Regions from separate parts of the Kribbella sp. CCNWLW201 genome, predicted to be linked through region 1. Evidence: riboswitches for the same ligand, from Rfam matches in the RefSeq annotation. Region 1 holds a riboswitch; each other region holds the start of a gene.
The links. Region 1 has a riboswitch for cobalamin ahead of V9K99_RS41455 (ribonucleoside-diphosphate reductase subunit alpha). Riboswitches for the same ligand answer to the same signal wherever they lie in the genome.

Region 1 (3,270 bases):
GAGAAGAGGGTCCACTGGCCGTCCGCCTCGACCCGCTGCATGAACAGGTCGGGAACCCAGTTCGCCGTGTTCATGTCGTGAGTCCGGCGCCGCTCGTCGCCGGTGTTCTTGCGGAGGTCGAGGAACTCCTCGATATCGATGTGCCAGGTCTCCAGGTAGGCACAGACCGCGCCCTTGCGCTTACCTCCCTGGTTGACCGCGACCGCGGTGTCGTTGGCGATCTTCAGGAACGGTACGACGCCCTGCGACTCACCGTTGGTGCCGCGGATCTTCGCGCCGATGCCGCGGACCGGGGTCCAGTCGTTGCCGAGACCGCCGGAGTACTTGGCGAGCAGGGCGTTGTTGCGGATCTTGGTGAAGATGCCGGCCAGGTCGTCCTCGACGGTGGTCAGGAAGCACGACGACAACTGCGGCCGGGTCGTCCCGGCGTTGAACAGCGTCGGCGTCGACGACATGAACCGGAACGAGCTGAGCAGCTCGTAGAACTGGATCGCCCGTGCCTCCCGGTCGTCCTCGCGCAGCGCCATCCCCATCGCGACCCGGAGGAAGAACACCTGCGGCAGCTCGTACCGGACCTTGTCGATGTGCAACAGATAGCGGTCGTACAGGGTCTGCAGGCCGAGGAACGCGAAGTCGAGATCCCGCTCGGGCCGGATCGCTGCGGCGAGCCTGGTCAGGTCGAACGCGGCCAGCTCCGGGTCGAGCTGACCCGCCTCGATCCCGGTCCGGATGTACTCCGGGAAGTACGCCGGGTACGCCGTGGTCATATCGGCCTGGCTCGCCTGACGCGGCCCACCATGGACGCGACCGAGCGCCTCGCGGCGGATCTGGTCCAGCAGCAGGCGGGACGCGGCGAAGCTGTACTGCGGCTCGGTCTCGACGTAGGACCGGGCGGCCATCACCAGCGCGAGCTCCACCTCGTGCTGCGCGATGCCGTCGTAGCAGGAGCCGAGGGTCTCGTCGAGGATCAGGTCGGGGTCGACAGAGTCGAGGCCGTCGGCCGCCTCCGCGACGATCACGCGCAGCCGGTCGACGTCCAGCGGTGAGGTGCTGCCGTCGGCGGCGCGGACGCTGATCGCCGGCTTCTCGGTGACGCCGGCCGGGTCGGCGGGCGTGCGGGCCTTGGTGCGCTCTTCCCGGTACAGGACGTACGCGCGGGCAACCTGGTGCTCACCGGTGCGCATCAGCGCCAGCTCGACCTGGTCCTGGATGTCCTCGACCTGGACGCTGCGACGGGCGTCACCGCGGCTGGTCAGGGCGTCGACGACCCGGCCGGTCAGGTCGGTCACCAGGTCGCGGACCCGGTGCGTGCTGCCGGCCTCGGCTCCCTCGACGGCGAGGAACGCCTTGGTCATGGCGACCGAGATCTTGGCCTGGTCGAATGCGGTACTGCTGCCGTCGCGGCGGACGACGGTCAACTGGATCGGTTGGGCGGCCTCGATGGCCGCCACCGATCGGGATGACGAAGCGATGGTCACAGATGCTCTTTCCACACGAGTTCGGAGGATCGCGGACACTCGCGGGTGGGGAGCATGACGGGACAGGCAGCACCGGCCGGGATTACTCCTGTCACGCCCTGCGACCCGCCCTCGAGGTCTCGGACCGCGTGCACCGGCGGTGCACGCGCCGGTGGCAGGTATCCGGACTCGCGGAAGGCTTCCGCTCACCGTTGCGGGGCAGCTCCGGAGTCGCACCGGATTCCCCTGTTGCCTCGGAACGGCCCACCAAGTCAGCCGGCCGCTCCGAACCACCAGCAGTAGCGATGCTAGGCCGCCACACCTAGATCTAGTGGTAGCGCCACGCCGCGTGTCGCACATGTTGTGGTCCTCACGCTGCTGCCGCATAGAGATCCTGGAGCGTCATGATCTCCGAGCCGTGGTGGATGAGCTCGCGGTTGAGGCGCAGCACGACGTGACCGAACGGCTCGCCGGCGTCGAGCTCGGTCGCCTGGCTGAGGCCGACGGTCATCACCTGTTCCTCGTCCAGTGCGGCGATCGAGTCCTGCCACGCATCCACCCAGTGCGTCAGCCAGGCGACCGCGTCCCGGGCGTTGCCGTGCAAGGTGATGTCGGCGCGCCCTTGCCGGCTCCCGCCGAACGTCCACTCCCAGCGTTCGAAGAACTGCTCGGTCAGGTGGGCGATCAACCACGCGATCGTCCGCGGCCCGCGGTGGTCGGGCTCATCAGGCCATTGGGCGACCCACTCCCCGGAGCCGAGTGATCGGAACCGGCCGGCGTAGTGGCGCCGTACGACGGTCAGCGCCTCGCTGCTCGGCTGCCAGAAGTACTGCTCGTCGGTCAGCTCGGCGAGCCGGCCGGACAACACCATCCAGCTGAAGCCGAGCTGGCCGCGGACCATCGCCATCGCCGATGGGCGGTGCAGGATGTCCCAGTCGAACGGCTCCGGCATCACGTTTCCTCACGCTCCCCGTCGAGATTTGCAGCAGGATCGAACATGTGTTCGAATTCTTGCCTGACGGGAGGAGAAAGTCAATGTGCACGGTGTGTTGGTTCTGGCCTCGACGGCACTGGTCTGGTAGGCGGTTCGATCCTGGTATCGGCCGCCGGGCTGGCGAAGCGCCGTTCGAGCAGGGTGAAGGCGTCGATCAATTCGGGCGCCTCGTAGACGCGGTTCCGCCGACCGTCGGTGACCTCGCGCAGGATGCGAGCCTCGACCAACCTGGCGAGTGCCTGGTTGGCGGCCTGTTGCGATCGGTCGATCAGCCGCGCTGCGCCGGCCAGGGTGAGCACAGGCGCGGCCGGGAGCGTATCGATCAGCAGCTCCACGGCCGAGCCGGCCCGGATCGGTGCGGCGCGCTCACGCCAGGCGGTCTTGAGGTCGGCCGCGGTTCGCTCGAATCGCGCCGCCTCCGCGGTCGCGTGACTGCACGCGGCGGCGAACATGAGCAGCCACTGGTTGGCCGCCGTCCGGGCGCGTGGGCCGGTCGGCTTGCCGATGTGCCGGAAGGCGGTGAGCGCCTCGACGTACTGCGTCGCGTGCGTCGCGAGGGACAGCGACACCGGCGGGACGGTCCGCTCGACCAAACCTTCCGCGCGCAGGATCAGGTGGATCAGTGCCCGCCCGGTCCGTCCGTTGCCGTCGGCAAAGGGGTGGATCGTCTCGAACTGGGCGTGCGCGATCGCGGTCTTCGCCAGCACCGGCAGGCGAGACTCGCGGACGAATGTCATCAGGTCGGCCAGCAGTTCGGGGATCAGCTGGGCCGGCGGCGGGACGTAGTACGCCTCGGCGGGGGAGCGGCCACCGATCCAG
Region 2 (3,270 bases), on a different contig from region 1:
GGGATCCGGGCGCTCGCACCGGCGATCGCCGATCTCGGGTACGACGTCCTCGTCGTGGCGCCGCTGGACGACCAGAGTGGCGTCGGCTCGGCCCGGGCCGGGATGGTCGGGCGACCGATCCGGACCTTGTCGGAGGACGAGGACGGCATCACTTATCACGGCATCGACGGCACTCCGGCGCTCGCGGTGACACTCGCGTCCGTTGGGGCGTTCGGGGCCGCGCCGGACCTGGTCGTCTCGGGGATCAACCGCGGCCACAACATCGGCGTACCGATCTTCCACTCCGGCACCGTGGCCGCCGCCCTGACCGCGGCCGGCCAAGGTCTGTCGGCGGTTGCCATCAGCATCGACTCCGAGGACCCTGCGCATTGGGGCACCGCGGGCGCGGTGGCCGCTGAGGCGCTGACCTGGATCGTGCCGGAGCCGGCCGGGACCGTCCTGACCATCAACGTCCCGGACCGTCCCCTCGACCAGCTGGCCGGCGTACGGCACGCCTCGCTGGCCCCGATCACGCGCTCCCGCATCACCGGCACCACAGCCCCAACCGGCGAACCAATGATCGAACTCGAGCCACCCGCCGCAAACCCAGTCCACAACTCCGACGAAGCCCTCCTAGCCGCCGGCTTCGTCTCCGTAACCCCAATCATCGGCATCCGCGAAGTAAAAGACGACACCGCCGCCACCGCCCTCGCCAAACGCCTCTCCGGCTACAGGTAGCTCAGTAGGTCTGCGTTGCTGCGGACTTGTTGGCCGTCGGGGCCGGTGAGCATGTCTTCGAAGCCGAGGCGTACGTCGTACCCCTTCTCGGAGGCCCAACGCAGTACCGGCCAAGCCCATTCGTTCTCGCCGTGCGCGAGTACGTCGGTCGTCGGGAGTACGGCGAGGGTCGCCTGAGCGGCCGCGATTCCGTCGGATCCCGGTGAGATACCGGGGATGGCTTCGACCAGCACACGGGTGACGGGGCCGCCCCAGGCGACGTAGTCCTCCGCCGCAGCCGGTGTGAACAGACCGGCCTCGATCTCGATCCCGCGCTCGATCAGCAGGTCGGCGATCTGCTCGGCGCCTACCTCGTGGAAGTTCACACTCGCGAAGTCAGGCCCGCGATCCCACTCGGCCAGGAGCGCCAAGCGTTCCCACAGATCCGGGACGATCCCCTCGCGCGTGGACACGCCGATCGGAATGCCGGGACACCGCGTACGCACGGCCTCAACCGCGTCGCGAATATCGGCCCACCGCAGACTCTCCTTCTCGTCCGCCCCACGCGGATGCAGGTGAATCGCCCCCGCCCCGGCCTCAACCGCCGCCTCGGCCTCCCGAGCCAATCCCTCCGGCGTCACCGGCACCGCCGGATGATCAGCCCGCGACCGATCCCCGTTCAGACATGCCTTGACCAGCCGAGCCATGAAACCAAGCTAACGGACAACCCCGCAGCCCGCTTCTGAGCGAGGCGCGGAGGGCGGCCAGTGCCCCGGCTCCGGCGAAGACTTCGGTTCTCTCGTCGGCATCCGCGCGGGCCGGCCAGTCCCGCTGACGCGCACCGAGTCGTAGATCTCTGCTGGTTCCAGGCGATTGCAGCGACCAAGATCCACGACTCGGTGGCTGGAGGGTGTGAACCTCGTCGCTGAGGATGGGGTGGGGGTGTGCCATGATCGGGCCGACGGTTGTGGAGGAACACCGGTGACTGGCTGCGGCCGGGAGTCCGGGGCGGTCCCGCCACTGTGACCGGGGAGACCCGGGAGCCAGGACATCCGCGTCCGTCCGCCGGCCTGCGATCTCCGCGGTACGGCGTACCAGCTGCCGAAGCGGGCGTGGACACCCGCTCGACGAAGGGACCCCGCCGATGCGGCCTGCTCCGATCACCTCCGGCAACCTGCGCTCCGGCGCCTCCGGGTTCCCGTTCACAGCGGTTGTCGGGATGGAGGATCTGCAGCTGGCGCTGATCCTGGCCGCCATCTCACCCGCGATCGGCGGCGTGCTGATCCGCGGCGAGAAGGGCACCGCCAAGTCGACGGCCGTCCGCGCGCTGACCGAGATCCTCCCGCCGGTCGACGTCGTACCCGGCTGCCGCTTCTCCTGCGACCCCGACCACCCGGATCCAGGGTGTCCCGACGGCCCGCATCAGTCGGACGCCGAGGCGTTCACCCGGCCGGCGCGGTTGGTCGAGCTGCCTGTCGGCGCGACCGAGGACCGCGTGCTTGGCTCGCTACATCTGGAGAAGGCGCTGGCCGAGGGCGTCACGGCGTACGAGCCTGGTCTGCTCGCTGCCTCGCATCGCGGGCTCCTGTACGTCGATGAAGTCAACCTCCTGCACGACCACCTGGTCGACGTACTGCTCGACGCCGCCGCGATGGGTCGCGCGACCGTCGAGCGCGACGGCGTGTCCGTCACCCACCCGGCCCGCTTCGTCCTGGTCGGCACGATGAACCCGGAGGAGGGCGAGCTCCGCCCGCAGCTCCTCGACCGCTTCGGCCTGACCGTCGACGTGGTTGCCAGCCGCGATCCCGCCGTCCGCGTCGAGGTCATGCGCGCCCGTCTCGCCTACGAGGCCGACCCGGAGGGCTTCACCGCGAGGTACGAGGGCGCGCAGAGCGAACTCGCCGAGCGCATCGTCAAGGCCCGCGACCTGCTGTCCGAAGTGATCCTGACCGACTCCGCGCTGCGCCAGATCGCCGAGATCTGCGCGTCCTTCGACGTCGACGGCATGCGTGCCGACCTCGTCACCGCACGTACGGCGGTCGCCCACGCGGCCTGGTCGGGCCGGACGGTCGTCGAGGTGGACGACGTACGTGCGGCCGCCAAACTCGCGCTGCCGCACCGCAAGCGCCGCAACCCCTTCGACGCGCCGGGCCTGGACGAGGACCAGCTCGAAGAGGCGATCAACAACAGCACCCCACCCGAGGACCCAGACGACGACCCGGACGGTCCCGGAGGCGGCGGCGCGGACCCGTCCGACCCGGACGGCAGCAACTCCGCCGACCCCGCGGACCGGTCCGACTCCGATCCAGCCGAGCCCGACGCCTCAGACCCGGCCGAGCCTCAGACGCCCGACCCGGCCAAGGACGAGGCGAACGGTCCCAGACCAGGCCCGGCGCCCGTCGGCGAGGTGGTCGGCAGCTCCGAGCCCTTCAAGGCTCGTCTGCTCAGCGTTCAGTCCGCCGGTGCCGGCGTCGCCGGTCGACGGTCGCGAGCGATCACTGACGTCGGCCGCGTGGTGGGGGATCGGCCACGCATCGGACGAGAGTCTGGCCGGCCGCATCTGCTGGCAACCAT
Region 3 (3,270 bases), on a different contig from region 1:
TCATCAGGACGACGTTTCCGAAGCGCAAGGCTGCCAGCGCGATCGCGGGCTCGTCACCGGACGTGTCGACGTACAACTCGCCGGGCGCCGCACCCCAGGCCTCGGTCATTGCCTCACGCAACGATTCCGGGACGCGGCCGAACCACTGGGCATAGACCGACAGCGGGATCTTCGCGACCGCGGTGGCCAACTGCTCGTCGGTCAGCCAGTCGACGTCGTGACCGCCGGCCGCGATCAGCCGATGGATCAGCCCGTCCGCACCGTCCGGCCCCTGGAGCTCGCTCAGGTCGAGATCACCGAGGTCGTAGCCGGCGTCCTTGAGTTGACCGAGCAGGACGACCGCCGACGCCGGGGTATCGAGACCGACCGCGTTCCCGATCCGCGCGTGCTTGGTCGGGTACGACGACAGCACCAGAGCGAGCCGCTTCTCGGCGGCCGGGACGTGCCGGAGCCGGGCGTGCGCGACCGCGGTCCCGGCGAGTCGATCGCATCGCTCCGGGTCCGGCGCATACCGGGCCAGGCCGTCTTCGTCGTACGACTTGAAGGAGAACGGGATCGTGATGATGCGGCCGTCGAACTCGGGGATCGCGACCTGGGTCGCCGCGTCCAGCGGGCTCACCGCCGCGTCGCTGGCCAGCCACTGCTCGCGCGTCGAGGTCAGCGCGAGACCCTGGATCAGCGGGATGTCGAGCGACGCGAGCGCACCCGCGTCCCACGCGTCGTCCGAACCGCCCGCGCTCGCGTCGGCCGCGACGGAACCGCCGGCGGCGAGCAAGGTGGTGACGAGGACGTCACACTTCCGCAGCAGCTCGAACAGCCTGGCGTTCCCGGCCGACGTCGGATCCAGTCCGCGGAGTGTGCCGCAGTACACGGGCAGCGGCTGGGCGCCTGCTTTTGAAACCGCAGCGGCGAGGGCGTCGACGAAGGCGGTGTTCCCGGAGATCTCGTGTGCGCGGTAGTAGACGATGCCCACCACCGGCCGCTCGTCCTCGACGAACGTGCCCCGCACCCCGTACGCCGGTAGTGCCCGCGGCGGATCGAATTCGTCGCCGGTCAGTAGCAGCGTGTCGCGGAGGAACCCGGCCAGGTTGCGCAGGTTCTCCGAGCCGCCTTCGCGGAGGTAGGCGAGGGCCTCGGTGACCGCGCCGGCGGGCACGGTCGAGAGCGACATGAGCTCGGCGTCGGGCGCCGCCTCGCCGCTGACCACCACCGCCGGCTTGCCGGACGCGATGACTGCGTCGAGCCCCTCTTCCCAGGCCCGGCGACCGCCGAGCAGGCGGACCACCACGATCTCGGCGGCCTCGAGCAGCGGAGTGAGGGCGTCGAGATCGAGCCGGGCGGGGTTCGCGACCTTCCAGCCGGCGTCCGCCTCGGCGGCGGCGAGCAGGTCGGTGTCGGCGGTGGAGAGCAGCAGGAGGTTCGCGAGCATGCGCGACCGGTCCTTCCTCGGGGTGTCCACGCCCCGTCCGGAGGTTCGACGGCGGCAGTTCCTGACTCCCACGCGAGGTGGTCACAGTGGCGGGACCGTCCCGGACTCACACCGGGTTCCTGCTGATGCCGTCGGATGACCCCGCTGACTCTAGCCGACGGTGGAGTAACAGCTCGGTGCCTCAGCGGCGCCGTCGGTGCGGATTGGCGGTATCGTTCGAAATATCACACCGGTTCCGGCTTCGGAACGGCGTGCTCGGCCGCCCCAGACCCGACGGCCCTCCAATGCTCTGTCATGCAGGGAGTCGGGCCCATGTCTCTCACACGCACTCCGGATCATCAGCGCCTGGCAGCCGACAGACACCGACCCAGGTCACGTTCGCCCGCGACAGACGTGGTCGTAGCTGCCGAGTTCGCGCAGTTGGCGGTCGAGATGTACGACGCGGCGAGCATGGCCGAGACGATGACGCGAGTGCTGGACTACGCGCTGCGCACCACCGGGTGCGACTGCGCCGGAGTGGTCCTGGTTCAGCGCGGTAGGCGTTTGCAGACGGCCGGTGTCACGGACCGGCGGGTGGAGCAGGCTGATCAGCTTCAACTGGAGTACGGCGAGGGGCCCTGTGTCCCGGTGAGCCGGGAGCACCACAGCGTCTTGGTCTGCGACACCGTTGTCGACCCGCGGTGGCCGCAGTGGAGTCCACGGGTGGCCGAGCTTGGTCTGCGCAATGTGCTCACCGTCTGGCTGTTCACCACCCAGTCGACCCTGGGCGCGCTCACCATCTATCGGGCCTCTCCGGGCCGATTCACCGCCGCCGATGAGGCGACCGCGCGTCTGCTGGCCCGGCACACCGCAGTCGCGGTCGCGAGCGTCCGGGAGGTGTCGACGCTGACGCAGGCGGTGGAGACCCGCACACTGATCGGTCAGGCCCAGGGACTGTTGATGGAACGCTTCGCGATCGACGCCGACCAGGCGTTCGCCGTACTCCGTCGCTATTCACGAGACAACAACGTCAAGCTCCGGATCGTGGCCGACGAACTGGTCACCAACCGGCGGCTGTCCACCAGATCACACGAAGCCGGCATCCAGGAGTGAACCATGACTTCAGCAGCAGGTTCCGATGATTCGCCTCCGGTCGAGTTCCAGCCCGTTGGTGGCAGGCTCGAGCGTGGGCTGATCTGGGTGTTCATCGTCGTACCCACCCTTGCGCTTCTGCCCGGGATCTACGTCGCCTGGGGCGGCTGGATCGGCTGGCACGACATCGTCCTCCTGGTCGTGTTCTACGTGATCACGGCCACCGGCATCGGCGCCGGTTACCACCGGGGCTTCACCCACGGCGCGTTCAAGAGCAAGCGTGGGCTCAAGATCGGACTCGCCATCGCCGGCAGTATGGCGCTCGAAGGCCCTGTTATCCGCTGGGTCGCCGACCACCGCAAACACCACAAGTTCTCCGACCGAGAGGGCGATCCGCACTCGCCCTGGCGCTACGGCACCACCGCGTGGGCGGTGACCAAAGGATTCATCTTCGCCCACGTCGGGTGGGTGCTCTGGGGTGAAGATCGCGCCGACCCGAAGCACTATGCCCCGGACCTCCTGAACGACCGCGACATGGCCTCGATTTCCCGGCATTTCCGCAGCTTGGCGGCGATCTCGCTGCTGGCACCGGCGTTCATCGGTGGACTGTGGGACAGGTCATGGCACGGTGCCGCGACCGGATTCTTCTGGGGCACTCTGGTCCGCATCGCCCTCATGCACCACGTCACGTTCTCGATCAACTCGATCTGTCACGTCACCGGCGACAAACCATTCACCGCCCGCGACCGATCAGGAAACGTCTGGTGGCT

Region 2: linked by a shared signal. The riboswitch ahead of V9K99_RS18245 (putative cobaltochelatase) and the one ahead of V9K99_RS41455 (ribonucleoside-diphosphate reductase subunit alpha) in region 1 are both predicted to bind cobalamin.
Region 3: linked by a shared signal. The riboswitch ahead of cobN (cobaltochelatase subunit CobN) and the one ahead of V9K99_RS41455 (ribonucleoside-diphosphate reductase subunit alpha) in region 1 are both predicted to bind cobalamin.

What each region holds. Positions count from the first base shown of each region.
Region 1 covers NZ_JBBCBQ010000018.1:65,756-69,025, forward strand. The annotation lists gene V9K99_RS41455 (ribonucleoside-diphosphate reductase subunit alpha) at 1-1,472, opposite strand, end outside; cobalamin riboswitch at 1,615-1,767, opposite strand; gene V9K99_RS41460 (DinB family protein) at 1,828-2,409, opposite strand; gene V9K99_RS41465 (Fic family protein) at 2,490-3,270, opposite strand, start outside.
Region 2 covers NZ_JBBCBQ010000003.1:589,382-592,651, reverse strand. The annotation lists gene surE (5'/3'-nucleotidase SurE) at 1-717, shown strand, start outside; gene V9K99_RS18250 (3-keto-5-aminohexanoate cleavage protein) at 708-1,403, opposite strand; cobalamin riboswitch at 1,645-1,770, shown strand; gene V9K99_RS18245 (putative cobaltochelatase) at 1,841-3,270, shown strand, end outside.
Region 3 covers NZ_JBBCBQ010000003.1:595,010-598,279, forward strand. The annotation lists gene cobN (cobaltochelatase subunit CobN) at 1-1,429, opposite strand, end outside; cobalamin riboswitch at 1,465-1,591, opposite strand; gene V9K99_RS18265 (GAF and ANTAR domain-containing protein) at 1,823-2,521, shown strand; gene V9K99_RS18270 (acyl-CoA desaturase) at 2,525-3,270, shown strand, end outside.